2 regions of the Streptomyces sp. NPDC058198 genome follow, and region 2 is predicted to be linked to the other one. Evidence: riboswitches for the same ligand, from Rfam matches in the RefSeq annotation. Region 2 holds a riboswitch; the other holds the start of a gene.
What was found. A riboswitch is a leader RNA that binds a small molecule or an ion and turns the genes downstream of it on or off. The one in region 2 is predicted to bind S-adenosylmethionine.

Region 1 (8,201 bases), on a different contig from region 2:
CGGGATAAGCGACCGACATAATGTCGGTCGTGGCGACAGCAACGACAGTAGAAACCGGGCACGCGCACCCGTCGGTCAATCGGCCGAACCTCACCAGCGTCGGAACGATCATTTGGCTGAGTTCCGAGCTGATGTTCTTCGCGGCCCTCTTCGCGATGTACTTCACCCTGCGATCGGTGATGGGAGCGACGTACTGGAAGGAGATGGCGTCGCACCTGAACATCCCGTTCTCGGCGACGAACACCACCATCCTGGTGCTCTCCTCCCTCACCTGCCAGCTCGGCGTCTTCGCCGCCGAGCGCGGTGACGTGAAGAAGCTCCGCTCGTGGTTCGTGATCACGTTCGTGATGGGTGCGATCTTTATCGGCGGTCAGATCTTCGAGTACACGGAACTGGTCAAGGAGGACGGCCTCTCGCTGTCCTCGGACCCGTACGGCTCCGTGTTCTATCTGACCACCGGCTTCCACGGTCTGCACGTGACAGGGGGTCTGATCGCGTTCCTGTTCGTTCTGGGCAGGACGTACGCGGCCAAGAGATTCACCCACGAGCAGGCAACCGCCGCCATCGTCGTGTCCTATTACTGGCACTTCGTCGATGTCGTCTGGATCGGCCTTTTCGCCACGATCTACTTGATCAAGTAGCCGGGCACCGCGCCCGAAGCGCACACAGTCCAGAAGCATCGACGCTGAAGATCCTGACACCGGGGTAATCCGTGAAAAAGCTCTCCGCACGACGACGCCATCCGCTGGCGGCGGTCGTCGTCCTACTCCTCGCGCTGGCGGCCACCGGGGGGCTCTACGCCGCGTTCGCGCCCGCGAGCAAGGCGCAGGCTGACGAGACCGCCCAGTCCCTCGCCATCGAGGAGGGCAAGAAGCTCTACTCCGTCGGCTGCGCCAGCTGCCACGGAGCCGGCGGTCAGGGTTCCTCTGACGGCCCGAGCCTGGTCGGCGTCGGCTCAGCCGCCGTGGACTTCCAGGTCGGCACCGGCCGTATGCCGGCCCAGCAGCCCGGCCCGCAGGTGCCGAAGAAGAAGGTCATCTACTCGCAGAAGGAGATCGACCAGCTCGCCGCGTACGTCGCGTCCCTCGGCGCCGGCCCGATCGTGCCGACCGCGAAGCAGTACAGCCCCGACGGCGCCGACATCGCCAAGGGCGGCGACCTGTTCCGTACCAACTGCACCCAGTGCCACAACTTCACCGGCGAAGGTGGCGCTCTGACCCATGGCAAGAGCGCACCGAACCTCGCAGGCGTGGATCCGAAGCACATGTACGAGGCCATGCAGACCGGCCCGCAGAACATGCCTTCCTTCCCCGACTCCACGATGCCGGAGCAGCAGAAGAAGGACATCATCGCGTACGTCCAGGCGGTGAACGGAGACGAGACCGAGAGCCCCGGTGGTCTCAAGCTGGGCGGCCTCGGCCCCGTCAGCGAAGGCCTGTTCGCCTGGATCTTCGGGCTGGGTGCTTTGATCGCAATTGCCATCTGGGTCGCGGCCCACACCGCTAAGGCCAAGAAGTCATGAGTAGCCAAGAGATTCCAGAAGAGACCCTGCCGAGCGAGCAGGGAGCCGCGCACAGCGCGGTGGAACGGGCGGACGACCCGTTCGCGGACCCCGGACTGCCGGCGCACCGGCCCCGGGTCCAGGACATCGACGAGCGGGCGGCCAAGCGGTCGGAACGCGCGGTCGCCTCCCTGTTCCTGCTGTCGATGCTCGCGACCGTCGCCTTCATCGCCTCGTTCGTGGCGTTCCCGGTCGACAAGAGCCTGTACATCTGGCCCCTCGGTCACATCAGCATCCTGCACTTCTCGCTGGGTATGACGCTGGGCATCGCGCTCTTCGGCATCGGCGCGGGCGCGGTCCACTGGGCCCGCACGCTGATGTCCGACGTGGAGACCGCCGCCGAGCGTCATCCGATCGAGGCCCCGCCCGAGGTCAAGGCGAAGGTCCTGGAGGACTTCGCGGCGGGTGCCGCGGAGTCCGGCTTCGGCCGGCGCAAGCTGATCCGCAACACGATGTTCGGCGCGCTCGCGCTGGTGCCGCTCTCCGGTGTGATGCTGCTGCGCGACCTGGGGCCGCTGCCCGAGAAGAAGCTCCGCTCCACGCTGTGGGCGAAGGGCAAGCAGCTCATCAACATGAACACCAACCTGCCGCTGCGCCCCGAGGACATCGTCGTGGGTTCGCTGACCTTCGCCATGCCCGAGGGCCTGCACGAGGACAGCGAGGAGTTCCAGGTAGAGATCGCCAAGGCGGCCCTGATGATCGTCCGGATTCAGCCGGACGAGATCAAGGACAAGCGCGAGCTCGCATGGTCCCACCAGGGGATCGTGGCGTACTCGAAGATCTGCACCCACGTCGGCTGCCCGATCAGCCTGTACGAGCAGCAGACGCACCACGTCCTCTGCCCGTGCCACCAGTCCACCTTCGACCTCGCCGACGGCGCCCGCGTCATCTTCGGCCCGGCCGGTCACGCCCTCCCGCAGCTGCGCATCGGCGTGAACGCTGAGGGCAACCTCGAGGCGCTCGGCGACTTCGCCGAGCCCGTCGGCCCTGCCTTCTGGGAGCGCGGATGAGTACCGCTACGGACGACAAGAACCGCAAGGCGCCCGCAGGTGAGCGGGTCGCCGACTGGGCGGACGGCCGGCTGGGGATCTACGGCCTGGCCAAGGCCAACATGCGGAAGATCTTCCCGGACCACTGGTCCTTCATGCTGGGCGAGATCTCCCTGTACAGCTTCATCATCATCATCCTCACGGGTGTGTACCTGACGCTGTTCTTCCACCCGTCGATGAACGAGGTGGTCTACCACGGCGGTTACGTCCCGCTGCAGGGTGTGCGGATGTCCGAGGCGTTCGCCTCGACGCTGGACATCAGCTTCGACGTCCGCGGCGGTCTGCTGATCCGGCAGATCCACCACTGGGCGGCGCTGATCTTCGTCGCGGCGATGCTCGTGCACATGATGCGCGTGTTCTTCACCGGCGCGTTCCGCAAGCCCCGCGAGATCAACTGGGTGTTCGGCTTCCTGCTGCTCGTCCTGGGCATGTTCACCGGGTTCACCGGCTACTCGCTCCCCGACGACCTGCTCTCCGGCACCGGTGTCCGCTTCATGCAGGGCGCGGTCCTGTCCATGCCGATCGTGGGCACGTACCTGTCGATGTTCCTGTTCGGCGGGGAGTTCCCGGGCGGCGACTTCGTGGCGAGGTTCTACTCGATCCACATCCTGCTGCTGCCGGGCATCATGCTCGGCCTCGTGGTGGCCCATCTGATCCTGGTCTTCTACCACAAGCACACGCAGTTCGCGGGCCCCGGACGTACGAACAGCAACGTCGTGGGCATGCCGCTGCTGCCGGTGTACATGGCGAAGGCCGGAGGCTTCTTCTTCCTGGTCTTCGGCATCATCTCGATCGTCGCCGCCATCGCCACGATCAACCCGATCTGGTCGATCGGCCCGTACCGTCCCGACCAGGTCTCCACCGGCGCCCAGCCCGACTGGTACATGGGCTTCTCCGAGGGACTCATCCGGTTCATGCCGGGCTGGGAGATCAACGCCTGGGGCCACACCCTCGTCCTGGGTGTCTTCATCCCGCTGATGATCTTCCCGTTGGTGCTGGTCGCCATCGCGGTCTATCCGTTCATCGAGTCCTGGGTCACCGGCGACAAGCGTGAGCACCACATCCTGGACCGCCCGCGCAACGTGCCGACCCGCACGGCGTTCGGCGTGGCCTGGCTGACGTGGTACTTCGTCCTGCTGGTCGGCGGCGGGAACGACCTCTGGGCGACGCACTTCCATCTGTCGATCAACGCGATCACCTGGTTCGTCCGGATCGCCTTCTTCGTCGCACCGGTCATCGCCTTCGTCGTCACCAAGCGGATCTGTATGGGTCTGCAGCGGCGCGACGCCGAGAAGGTGCTGCACGGACGCGAGTCCGGCATCATCAAGCGGCTGCCGCACGGCGAGTTCGTCGAGGTCCACACGCCGCTCGACCAGAGTGATCTGCACAAGCTCACCGCGCACGAGCAGTACCGGCCGGCCGAGATCGGCGCCACGGTCGACGAGAACGGTGTCGAGCGCAAGGTGTCGCCCGCCGAGAAGCTCAGGGCGAAGCTCAGCAAGAGCTACTACGGCGAGGGGAACCAGATCCCCAAGCCCACCGCCGAGGAGTACAAGGAGATCACCAGCGGCCACGGCCACCACTGATCCCCGCCGGCCTCCAGAGGTCGCCACCACCGAGGGCCCCGGCCCGGTCTCCCGCGAGGGAACCGGCCGGGGCCCTCGGCGTGACACGGCGCTGTCCGTAGTTCGGGCACCCGGTCTTACCGGCGGGTGGACGCCGATAGGCTTGCCGCAGGCCGCACAGGGCCGCGCACCGGCCCCAGACATCCAGGAGCGAGCATGAGCGCTGTTACCCCCGTCGGAGGCGACACCGTGGCGGCCCGCACCTGGCCGGGCGTACTGAACCCCCTGCTGCGCGGCGAGAACCTGAGCACGGACGACACGGCGTGGGCCATGGACCGCATCATGAGCGGCGAGGCCACCGACGCGCAGATCGCCGGATTCGCGGTCGCGCTGCGGGCGAAGGGGGAGACCGTCGAGGAGGTCTCCGGTCTGGTACGCGCCATGTACGCGCACGCCAACACCATTGAGGTGCCCGGGCGTACGGTCGACATCGTCGGCACCGGCGGCGATCTCGCGAAGACCGTCAATATCTCCACCATGTCGGCGATCGTCGTGGCCGGCACCGGCGCCAAGGTCGTCAAGCACGGCAACCGCGCCGCCTCGTCGGCGAGCGGCGCCTCGGACGTACTGGAGAAGCTGGGCGTCAATCTGGAGCTGACGCCGCAACGGGTCGTCGAGGTCGCCGAGGAAGCGGGGATCACCTTCTGCTTCGCGGTGAAGTTCCACCCCGCCCTGCGCTACGCGGCCAAGGCCCGCAAGGAGCTGGGCGCGCAGACCACCTTCAATGTCCTCGGTCCGCTCACCAACCCGGCCAGGGTCAGGGCCCAGGCCGTCGGCGTGGCGGACCTGCGGATGGCGCCGATCGTGGCCGGCGTGCTCGCCGACCGGGGCAACTCGTCGCTGGTCTTCCGCGGCGACGACGGACTCGACGAGCTGACCACCACGGCCACCTCCCGGGTGTGGGTGGTACGGGACGGAAAGGTGACCGAGGAGGCCTTCGACCCGCGGAACGTGGGCCTGGAGCTGGTGCCGGTCGAGGCGCTGCGCGGTGCGGACGCGTCGTACAACGCGGAGGTCGCGCGCCGGCTGCTGGCCGGCGAGACCGGAGCCGTACGGGACGCGGTGCTGCTGAACTCGGCGGCGGCGCTGGTGGCGCTGGACCCGACGGGGGACTCGCTGGACCTCCAGCTGGCGGCGGGGATCGTGCGGGCGGCCGAGTCCATCGACTCGGGCGCGGCGCGGCAGGCGCTGGAGCGCTGGGTCGCGGTCAGCAACGCCTGACGGACCGCCCCCGGCGGGGGCGGGAGTCGCGTGGGTGGCCGGGTGCGGCGCGTGTCGCCGGGCGCGGCCACCCACCCCCGTGTCCCGTATCGCGGACGCCGGCTTGGGGGGTCAGGGGCGCTGTGCCATAATTTCGCCCAAGGTCATGAGTGACAGCGATTAAGGCCCCGGCTCGCTGTCCGGCAACCCTCCGTCCGTGGCGGGGTGCCCCGGGTGAAGACCAGGCCGTAGGCAGAGAGGTCTGCGGCAAGCGCGGACCCCTGCCACCTGGGGTCCTGGTCCTCAAGGGAGCAGTCTCGTGAGCAAGCGAATGCGATAGGGCCTTCCCGCCCTTTCTTCAACACACCTCCGCACGGTGATCTCCGTGTGTCGAGGCAATCCCCGCTTCTGCCGTGGCACCGCTGTGCCGCCGGGCGGGTCCTTGAAGCCGTTCCGACTTGTCCTGCCGGGAGATACCGCCATGTCCGCATACCCGAACGCCGCCGCCACGACGACCCCGTCCGCCGACGACCCCGCCTGCGCCGCGCCGCTGGAGGTGCTCGGACGCGACGTCACCGTCCCGCTCGTCACCGGCGGCGAAGTCACCTACGCCGCGCTCGACTACGCGGCCAGCGCCCCCGCCCTCCAGCGGGTCTGGGACGACGTGGCCGCCTACGCCCCGTACTACGGCAGCGTGCACCGCGGCGCCGGCTATCTCTCGCAGCTCTCCACCGACCTGTTCGAGAGCAGCCGCCGTACGGTCGCCGAGTTCCTCGGCTGCCGCCCCGGCGACCAGGTCGTCTTCACCCGCTCGACCACCGACTCGCTGAATCTGCTGGCGGCCGTCATCCCCGACGGCTGCGAGGTGTTCGTCTTCGAGACCGAGCACCACGCCGCGCTGCTGCCCTGGCGCGGCGCCCGGGTGACCTGCCTGGACGCTCCCCGTACGCCGGGAGAGGCCGTCGCCGCCCTGGAGCTCGCGCTCGCGGGCCGGGACTCCCGTACGCCGGCGCTGGTGTGTGTCACCGGCGCCTCCAACGTCACCGGTGAGCTGTGGCCAGTGCGGGAGCTGGCCGCCGCCGCGCACGCCCACGGCGCCCGTATCGTCCTCGACGCCGCCCAGCTCGCCCCGCACCACCCGGTGGACATCGCCGGTCTTGACGTCGACTGGGTGGCCTTCTCCGGGCACAAGCTGTACGCGCCGTTCGGCTCCGGAGTGCTCGCCGGCCGCGCCGACTGGCTCCAGGACGCGGAGCCGTATCTCGCCGGTGGTGGCGCCAGCCGCACGGTGACCCGCCGTACCGACGGGGCGGTGGAGGTCGCCTGGCACACCACCGCCGCCCGGCACGAGGCCGGCTCGCCCAATGTCATCGGGGTGTACGCCATCGCCTCCGCCTGCCAGGCACTCACCGACGCCGGCTTCGACACGCTGGTCGAGCGCGAGCAGCGGCTCATCACCCGGGTGCGCGCGGGCCTGGCCGAGGTGCCCGAGGTCAGGGTGCTCTCGCTCTTCGGCGACGACGCGCCGCGGGTCGGCGTCCTGTCGTTCGTGGTCGAGGGCTGGAACAGCTCGCACTTCGCCGCCGCGCTGTCCGCGGAGTACGGCATCGGGGTACGGGACGGACTCTTCTGCGCCCACCCGCTGGTGCGGACCCTGCTGGGCAGCGACCCGCAGGACCCGGGGGAGTGCGGCGCCCCGGAGGCCGAGCCGGGCGAGCGCTCGCTCAACGCGATCCGGGTCAGCTTCGGCGCGGGAACGCCGGACGAGCACCTGGACCGGTTCGTCGGAGCGGTGAAGGAGCTGGTGCGGGACGGCGCCCGGTGGAGCTACCGCACCGAGGAGGGCCGCTGCGTCCCTGACCGGGACGGCGCCGCCGCCTGAGCTCCGTACCGCAACGCGTCCTGAGCGGCGGCCCTACCCGTCGAGTCCGATGGCGAAGGCCGCTTCCAGGTCGTGCTGGGAGTACGTACGGAACGCCACATGCGTGTCGGTGGCCTCGACGCCCGCGATCTTACTGATCCGGCCGGGGATCACATCCGCCAGATCGTCGTGCTTGGGGACGCGCACCATGGCGATCAGGTCGTACGTGCCGGTGACCGAGAAGACCTCGCTGACGCTGTCCAGCGCGGCGATCGACTCCGCGATCTCGGGGATCCGGTCCACGCTGGTCTTGATGAGCACGATCGCGGTGATCACGGTTGGCGTTCTCCCTCGGTGGCCGCGGTTTGGTCTCCCACTCTATCGGTACGCCAGTAGCGCACCCAGGCGTAGAGGAAGCCCGCGGCGAAGCCCACCAGATGCGCGAGATAGGCGACTCCCGGGCCCGCCCCCGCGTTCCGCGCCGCCAGCCACTGCAGCACGAACCAGAAGATCAGCACGATCCAGGCGGGGAAGCGCAGCGGCAGGAAGAAGAGAAACGGGAAGAGGCTGGTGACACGCGCCGTGGGGAAGAGGAAGAGGAAGGCGCCGAGCACCCCCGAGATCGCGCCAGAGGCCCCCACGAGGGTCTGCTCGGAGGTGGCGTTGACCGCCGCGAACACGAACAGCGCGAGATAGCCGACGCCGAGATAGAAGAGCAGGAACCACGCCCGGCCCATCCGCCGCTCGACCATCGCCCCGAAGACGTACAGGAAGAGCAGGTTCCCCAGCAGATGCAGCCAGTTGCCGTGCACGAAGAGCGCGGTCAGCGGGGTGAGCAGGGCATGCGGGGAGTTGCCCGTCAGCTCGGCCGGGATGACACCCCACCGTTCGAAATACGCGCTCTG
Region 2 (8,201 bases):
TATCGCCTTCCCCGCCTGCTCCACCATCGCCCACCCGCACTCAAGCCCGGCCCAATGCCGCACCCTACGACGACGCAAAGCCCCAAGCCCCGGTTCCCGGCACCCGCCGACGTCCCGGGGCGTGACCGAGGCCGGTCCGGTGCTGGACGGGCTCAGGCTCCGAGGCGGTGCGCGAGGTCGAGCAACTGCGGCAGCTGGAGCACCCGTCCGCCGGACCCCGGCAGCGGAACGTGCAGGGGCTCGGTCCAGCGAGTGGGGATCGCGTCCAGCCCGTAGTACGCACCCGCGAGGCCGCCGGTGACCGCGGCGACGGTGTCCGTGTCACCGCCGAGATCGATCGCGGCGCGTATCGCGTCCTCGTAACTGGCCGTGGTCCGCAGGGCCCAGACAGCGGAGCCCAGGCATGGCCAGACGGCTCCGTTGAACTCGGTGGCCTGATCGGGGTGCCAGTCGGCGGCGAGGACCGTGGCGTACCGCGGGCGGTGGTCCGGGTGGACGAGGTCCACGATCCCGGGCAGAGCGGCAAGAGGCTCGACATCGTCCAGCGTGACTCGGACGAGCTCATGGAAGACGGCCGTGCCTTCCCAGGCGGCGCGATCTCCGTGGGTCAAGGCAGCGACGCGCCGGGCGGCGTCCATGGTGGCCTGCTGTCCGCCGCGTGCGAAGTAGACCGCGGAGGTGGCTGCCCGCATCAAGGAGCCGTTGCCCGCAGCGCGCCGGTTGACCTGGAAGTGAATGGCGGCCGCCAGGTCCCAGGGCATGCCGTTGGTGAGGACATCCTCGGTCTGCAGGCCGATGTCCTTGGGCTCGGATGCCGCCCATCGCTGGAAGCGGCCAAAGATGTCGGGCAGATCCAGTCCGCCTCGTTCCAGCAGTGACTCCGCCACCAGGACGGCCATCTGCGTGTCGTCCGTGGCCTCGCCGGGATCCCAGCCGCCGCCTCCGCACATCTCGCCGTGGGCACCGGGCGCCGAGAACCGTGCGGAGAATGCTCCCGCCGGGCCGAACTCGAAGGGGCCTCCCAGCGCGTCACCCACCGCCGAGCCGATGACCGCGCCGGCGGTCCGCTGTGTCCGTTCCACATCGTCAGGTTATCGGCGCGCGGTCCGGGGCCGGCTTCCTTCGGGCCGGGCCCGGAAAACACCCGAGGGCGGCACCCCTGGGATAGGGGTGCCGCCCTCGTTCAGGACGGTTGATCAACCGGTGGCCGGAGCCGGGGTCGATCAGAAGTCCATGTCACCGCCCGGCATGCCGCCCGGAGCGCCGGCGGCGCCGGCCTTCTCCGGCTTGTCGGCGATAACGGCCTCGGTGGTGAGGAACAGCGCCGCGATAGAGGCCGCGTTCTGCAGAGCAGAGCGGGTCACCTTCGCGGGGTCGATGATGCCCTCGGCGATCATGTCGACGTACTCGCCGGTCGCGGCGTTGAGGCCGTGGCCGATCGGCAGGTTGCGGACCTTCTCGACGATGACGCCACCCTCGAGACCACCGTTGACGGCGATCTGCTTGAGCGGGGCCTCCAGCGCGAGCTTGACGATGTTCGCACCCGTCGCCTCGTCGCCTTCGAGCTCGAGCTTCTCGAACACCGAGGAAGCCTGGAGCAGAGCCACGCCACCACCGGCGACGATGCCCTCCTCGACGGCGGCCTTGGCGTTGCGCACCGCGTCCTCGATGCGGTGCTTGCGCTCCTTGAGCTCGACCTCGGTCGCGGCGCCGGCCTTGATGACGGCCACGCCGCCGGCCAGCTTCGCGAGGCGCTCCTGGAGCTTCTCGCGGTCGTAGTCCGAGTCGCTGTTCTCGATCTCGGCACGGATCTGGTTGACCCGACCGGCGACCTGCTCGCTGTCACCGGCACCGTCGACGATGGTGGTCTCGTCCTTGGTGATGACGACCTTGCGGGCGCGGCCCAGCAGGTCCAGGCCGGCGTTCTCGAGCTTGAGGCCGACCTCCTCGGAGATGACCGTGCCACCGGTGAGGATGGCGATGTCGTTGAGCATGGCCTTGCGGCGGTCACCGAAGCCCGGGGCCTTGACGGCGACGGACTTGAAGGTGCCACGGATCTTGTTGACGACCAGGGTCGACAGGGCCTCGCCCTCGACGTCCTCCGCGATGATCAGCAGCGGCTTACCCGACTGCATGACCTTCTCCAGCAGCGGAAGGAGGTCCTTCACGTTGCCGATCTTGGAGTTGACGATCAGGATGTACGGGTCGTCGAGGGACGACTCCATACGCTCCATGTCGGTGGCGAAGTACGCCGAGATGTAGCCCTTGTCGAAGCGCATACCCTCGGTGAGCTCGAGCTCCAGACCGAAGGTCTGAGACTCCTCGACGGTGATGACGCCTTCCTTGCCGACCTTGTCCATGGCCTCGGCGATGAGCTCGCCGATCTGGGTGTCAGCGGCGGAGATGGAGGCGGTCGAAGCGATCTGCTCCTTGGTCTCCACGTCCTTGGCCTGCTCCAGCAGGGCACCGGAGACGGCCTCGACGGCCTTCTCGATACCGCGCTTGAGGGCCATCGGGTTGGCGCCGGCCGCCACATTGCGCAGGCCCTCGCGGACGAGCGCCTGGGCGAGAACGGTCGCGGTGGTCGTACCGTCGCCGGCGACGTCGTCCGTCTTCTTGGCGACTTCCTTGACCAGCTCGGCGCCGATCTTCTCGTACGGGTCCTCGAGCTCGATCTCCTTGGCGATGGAAACACCATCGTTGGTGATCGTGGGGGCGCCCCACTTCTTCTCGAGGACGACGTTGCGACCCTTGGGGCCAAGGGTGACCTTGACGGCGTCGGCGAGCTGGTTCATCCCGCGCTCGAGACCGCGCCGAGCCTCCTCGTTGAACGCGATGATCTTGGCCATGTGAAGTGGTCCTCCCGGACTGGGGTGGATTGCTCCGGACCGTGCTGGCGCCCGCGACGGACGGCCTGAGAGCCGTGCGGTTCCTTGCCCCACCGGCTCTTCGGGCCTCACCGACCCGGTCCTTAAGTTGTCACTCTCACTTGCAGAGTGCTAACGCCAATGATTAGCACTCGACCCCTGCGAGTGCAAGCTTGTCTTGCCGACTCGCCACCTGTTCGCACCTCTGCCGCCCCCGGGTCGCACACGGGTCGCCCCCGGATCCCGCCCCGGATCCCGCCCTCCCGGGAACGCACGAAGGGCCCGTATCCCATCTCTGGGACACGGACCCTTCGGCGTGAGTGCGTCGCTGGCCGATCGCGCCGGAATCAGACGGCGAGCTTGACCATGTCCGCCTGCGGACCCTTCTGGCCCTGCGAGATCTCGAACTCCACTCGCTGACCTTCTTCAAGGGTGCGGTAACCGTCCATCTGGATCGCGCTGTAGTGGACGAAAACATCCGCACCACCGTCGACCGCGATGAAGCCGTACCCCTTCTCCGCGTTGAACCACTTGACGGTGCCCTGAGCCATGCCTAACTCCCCTATTACTGGCCCTTGCGCGGGGCCACTTTTCGCGCCGGAACGCGTCGACCGCGGCTGAATGTATCTGCCCAACTGCCCTCTGCAACAGGTCAATCGGACGAGAATTCTGGGCATGGCTGAACACGCATAGCGATGAATTCCCCACGTTCCGGGGCAAGTCGGGCCGGGCAAAGCGCATCTACTGCGCAAAGGGCACCAAGACTTTGACCCCATGTTGTCGCGTTCTCATAGGCGTTGAGCCTGCGCGGGGGAGGGGGCGTTCCCATACTGTATCGCGCTCAACCATACAGAACGGCCCCCTCCGCTTCTCTTGCGGAGGGGGCCGGACCGATCACTGAGCGTCGAAATCAGCCTCCGGCGACGGCGGGGATGATCGAGACGCCGACCCCCTCGGGGGTGGCGGTCTCCAGGCCCTGCTCGAAGCGGACGTCGTCGTCGTTCACGTACACGTTCACGAAGCGGCGCAGCTTGCCCTGGTCGTCCAGGACGCGCGCGGCGATCCCCGGGTGGCTCTGCTCCAGGGACTGGATCACCTCGGAGAGGGTCGTGCCCTCCGCCGGGACCTCGGCCTTGCCACCGGTGTACGTACGGAGAATGGTGGGGATGCGGACGTTGACGCTCATGGTGGGGTGCCTTCCTTCAGTGGTGGGCGGAGCTCAGCGGGCCAGGCCGGCGGCGCGGAACGCGTCGAGGCTCGGACGGATCGTCGCGGTCGGCCCGGTGGTCGGCGCCACGGCGTCCAGCGTCTTCAGGCCGTCACCCGTGTTCAGGACGACGGTGGTCAGGGTCGGGTCGAGGACTCCGGCCTCGATGAGCTTCTTCGTCACGCCGACGGTCACCCCGCCCGCGGTCTCCGCGAAGATGCCCTCGGTGCGCGCCAGCAGCTTGATCGCGTCGACGATCTGCTCGTCGTTGACGTCCTCGACCGCGCCGCCGGTGCGGCGGGCGATGTCCAGGACGTACGGGCCGTCGGCCGGGTTGCCGATCGCCAGGGACTTGGCGATGGTGTTGGGCTTCTGCGGCCGTACGACGTCCTGGCCGGCCTTGAAGGCGGTGGACACCGGCGAGCAGCCCTCGGCCTGGGCGCCGAAGATCTTGTACGGCTTGTCCTCGACCAGGCCCAGCTTGATCAGCTCCTGAAGTCCCTTGTCGATCTTCGTGAGCTGGGAGCCCGAGGCGATCGGGATCACGATCTGGTCGGGCAGCCGCCAGCCGAGCTGCTCGCAGATCTCGTACGCGAGCGTCTTGGATCCCTCGCCGTAGTACGGGCGGAGGTTGACGTTGACGAAGCCCCAGCCCTCGCCCAGCGGGTCGCCGATGAGCTCCGAGCAGAAGCGGTTGACGTCGTCGTAGTTGCCTTCGATGCCGACGAGTTCACCGCCGTAGATGGCGGCCATGACGACCTTGCCCTGCTCCAGGTCGTGCGGGATGAACACGCACGAGCGGAAGCCCGCGCGGGCGGCCGCGGCGCCGACGGCGCCCGCGAGGTTGCCGGTGGAGGAGCAGGAGAGCGTGGTGAAACCGAAGGCGCGGGCGGCCTCGACGGCGATGGCGACGACACGGTCCTTGAAGGAGTGCGTCGGGTTGCCGGAGTCGTCCTTGATGTGGAGGGAGCCGGTGACGCCCAGTTCACGGGCGAGATTGTCGGCCTTGACGAGCTTGGTGAAGCCGGGGTTGATGTTGGGCTTCGTGGCCACGTCGGCGGGGACGGGCAGCAGCGGGGCGTAGCGCCAGATGTTGTCCGGGCCCTCCGCGATGCGCTTCTTCAGCTCTTCGGGGGTGCCGCTCGGCAGGTCGTACGCGACTTCGAGCGGCCCGAAACAGCTGGCACAGGCGAAGATGGGGCCGAGGTCGAAACGCTCTCCGCATTCGCGGCACGAAAGTGCGGCGGCGGGTCCGAGATCGATCGATCCGGGGGCGGCTTCGGTGGGGTGGACGGTCTGCACAGCCATGGAGGCGAGGCCCTTTCTCCTCATCTTCCTCGCGACGTACTTCGCCGCAAGACGGAATTGGCACCTTCCCCACCGTGACCTCGATTGGTCGGCAGGAGGGTTGCCGGGACTTCAACGGGCCGTTCCCTCTGTCCCTCTGGATGAGCGCTATGGCGCCGGATGCGGGATCCGGTGCGTTTGTTCACCTGACGACCCCCGGCATGCGGCGGTCATCGGTGTTGTTCAAGACTGTAACCGAAGGAGCGGATGGTTGAGATAGTCGTCCGCACCGCGAGATGGATCACGTTCATGCATCACGTACAGGGAGTACCGACCGTGCTGGAAGAGGTGGAACGCTGGCTGACCAGGCGTTCCTGGTCCGCAGCCGACCGTCCGCTCGACCGGCTCCTGGTGGCGAAGGCCATGCGTGGCACCACGGTGAGCGTGGTGCTGCCGGCGCTCGACGAGGAGGAGACGGTCGGCGAGATCGTCTCCGTGATCCGGCGTGAGCTGATGGAGAAGGTGCGGCTCGTCGATGAACTGGTGGTGATCGACTCCGGTTCCACCGACCGTACGGCGGAGGTCGCGGCGGCGGCGGGCGCGCGGGTGGTGTGCCGGGACGCGATACTGCCGCGGCTGCCCGCGCTGCCCGGCAAGGGCGAGGTGCTGTGGCGGTCGCTGCTGGTGACGAGCGGCGACATCGTGTGCTTCGTGGACGCCGATCTGCGGGAGTTCTCGGCGGATTTCGTGTCGGGGATCGTGGGGCCGCTGCTCACGGATCAGGACGTGCAGTTCGTGAAGGCGATGTACGACCGGCCGCTGAGCGAGCGGGCCGGGGGTGCCGCGGCGGGTCAGGGCGGGCGGGTGACGGAACTGGTGGCGCGGCCGCTGCTGAATCTGCACTGGCCGCGGCTGGCGGGCTTCGTCCAGCCGCTGGGCGGGGAATACGCGGTGCGGCGCTCGCTGCTGGAGCGGCTGCCGTTCCCCGTCGGGTACGGCGTGGAGCTGGCGCTGCTCGTGGACGCGCTGCACACGGTGGGTCTGGACGCGCTGGCCCAGGTCGACGTGGGGGTACGGATCCACCGCCACCAGGACGACCGGGCGCTGGGGCGGATGGCCGCGGCGATCTACCGTACGGCTCAGCTGCGGCTGTCCCGGGGGCATTTGGTGCGGCCGGAGCTGACGCAGTTCGAGCGGGGCGAGGACGGTTTCGTACCGCGCACGCATGCCGTGGACACGGAGGAGCGGCCGCCGGTGCGGGAGATCGCGGAGTACACGGCGGGGCGCGCGGCGTAGCGGTTCGGCCGCGGGGGTGGTCGCGGCGGCCGCGGGGGTGGATACCCCTGGGGCGTGACCCCCACGGGCGTGCCCCCGCGCCCCGCGCCCCGGGCGCTCGTGGCCGGAGTCACCCGCACGGAGACTCGCCCGTACGTTTGAGCGTTTACGGGACGGGCTAGGTTTCGGCACATGGTCTCCGAGCAAGCCGCCCAGGTACTCGTCGCGTCCAATCGCGGCCCCGTCTCGTACACGCTGCGCGACGACGGCGCGCTGGAAGCGCGCAGGGGCGGCGGCGGGCTGGTGTCGGGCCTGTCGGCCATCGGGCCCGAGACAGACGCCGTGTGGGTGTGCGCGGCGCTCGGCGACGGCGACCGGGAGGCCGTACGGCGTACGGACGGCCGGCTGGACACGGCCGACACGGGCGGACAGCGCGTCCGCATGCTGGGCATCGCGCCCGAGGTGTACGAGGCCGCGTACAACGGCGTCGCCAACTCGACGCTGTGGTTCGTCCACCACCTGCTCTACCAGACCCCGCTGGAACCGGCCTTCGGCCCGGAGTTCCGCGCGCAGTGGGCGTCCTACGAGACGTACAACCGCGCCTTCGCGGAGGCGCTGGCCGACGAGGCGGGCGAGGGCGCGGCCGTCCTGGTGCAGGACTACCACCTGGCGCTGGTGCCCGGGATGCTGCGCGCGCTGCGCCCCGACCTGAAGATCGGGCACTTCTCGCACACGCCGTGGGCGCCGGTCGACTACTTCCGGCTGCTGCCCGACGACATCGCGCGCCAGCTGCTGCGGGGGATCCTCGGCGCGGACCGCGCGGCGTTCCTGACCCGCCGGTGGGCGGACGCGTTCACGGCCTGCTGTACGGAACTGCTGGGCGGGACCGGCAACACCCGCATCGGCGTCCACGGCCTCGGCGCGGACGCGGACTTCCTGCGCGAGCGCGCGCACCGCCCGGATGTGGACGAGCGCCTCGCCGCGCTGCGCGAACAGATCGGCGGCACCGACCGGAAGACCATCGTCCGGGTGGACCGTACGGAACTGTCCAAGAACATCGTCCGCGGCCTGCTCTCCTACCGGCAGCTGCTGGCCGACCGCCCCGAGTGGCGCGAACGCGTCGTCCACGTCGCCTTCGCCTACCCCTCCCGCCAGGACCTGTCGGTCTACCGCGACTACACCGCCGAGGTGCAGCGGCTGGCCGACGAGATCAACGCCGAGTTCGGCACGGAGGGCTGGCTTCCGGTCGTCCTGCACGTAAAGGACGACTTCGCCCGCTCCCTGGCCGCCTACCGGCTGGCGGACGTGGCCCTGGTCAACCCGATCCGCGACGGCATGAACCTGGTCGCCAAGGAGATCCCGGTGGTCTCGGAAGGCGGCTGCGCGCTGGTGCTGTCGCGGGAGGCGGGCGCGTACGAGGAGCTGGCCGACGACGCGATCGTGGTGAACCCGTACGACATCACAGCCACGGCGGCGGCGCTCCACGAAGCCCTGACCATGCCCCCGGCCGAGCGCGCGGAACGCACGAAACACCTCGCCGCGGCAGCAACGGCACTCCCCCCACA

Region 1: another riboswitch for S-adenosylmethionine. It lies ahead of ACFVWW_RS26345 (aminotransferase class V-fold PLP-dependent enzyme); the one in region 2 lies ahead of thrC (threonine synthase).

What each region holds. Positions count from the first base shown of each region.
Region 1 is NZ_JBHVVP010000009.1:186,375-194,575, forward strand. Features, by position in the region: gene ACFVWW_RS26320 (heme-copper oxidase subunit III) at 21-641, shown strand; gene ACFVWW_RS26325 (c-type cytochrome) at 713-1,522, shown strand; gene ACFVWW_RS26330 (Rieske 2Fe-2S domain-containing protein) at 1,519-2,571, shown strand; gene ACFVWW_RS26335 (cytochrome bc complex cytochrome b subunit) at 2,568-4,196, shown strand; gene trpD (anthranilate phosphoribosyltransferase) at 4,392-5,456, shown strand; SAM riboswitch class IV at 5,598-5,715, shown strand; gene ACFVWW_RS26345 (aminotransferase class V-fold PLP-dependent enzyme) at 5,917-7,317, shown strand; gene ACFVWW_RS26350 (Lrp/AsnC family transcriptional regulator) at 7,351-7,632, opposite strand; gene ACFVWW_RS26355 (rhomboid family intramembrane serine protease) at 7,629-8,201, opposite strand, start outside.
Region 2 is NZ_JBHVVP010000004.1:455,404-463,604, forward strand. Features, by position in the region: gene ACFVWW_RS18155 (endonuclease/exonuclease/phosphatase family protein) at 1-27, opposite strand, end outside; gene ACFVWW_RS18160 (ADP-ribosylglycohydrolase family protein) at 153-1,082, opposite strand; gene groL (chaperonin GroEL) at 1,224-2,849, opposite strand; gene ACFVWW_RS18170 (cold-shock protein) at 3,215-3,418, opposite strand; gene ACFVWW_RS18175 (MoaD/ThiS family protein) at 3,778-4,053, opposite strand; gene thrC (threonine synthase) at 4,087-5,382, opposite strand; SAM riboswitch class I at 5,400-5,529, opposite strand; gene ACFVWW_RS18185 (glucosyl-3-phosphoglycerate synthase) at 5,698-6,657, shown strand; gene ACFVWW_RS18190 (trehalose-6-phosphate synthase) at 6,829-8,201, shown strand, end outside.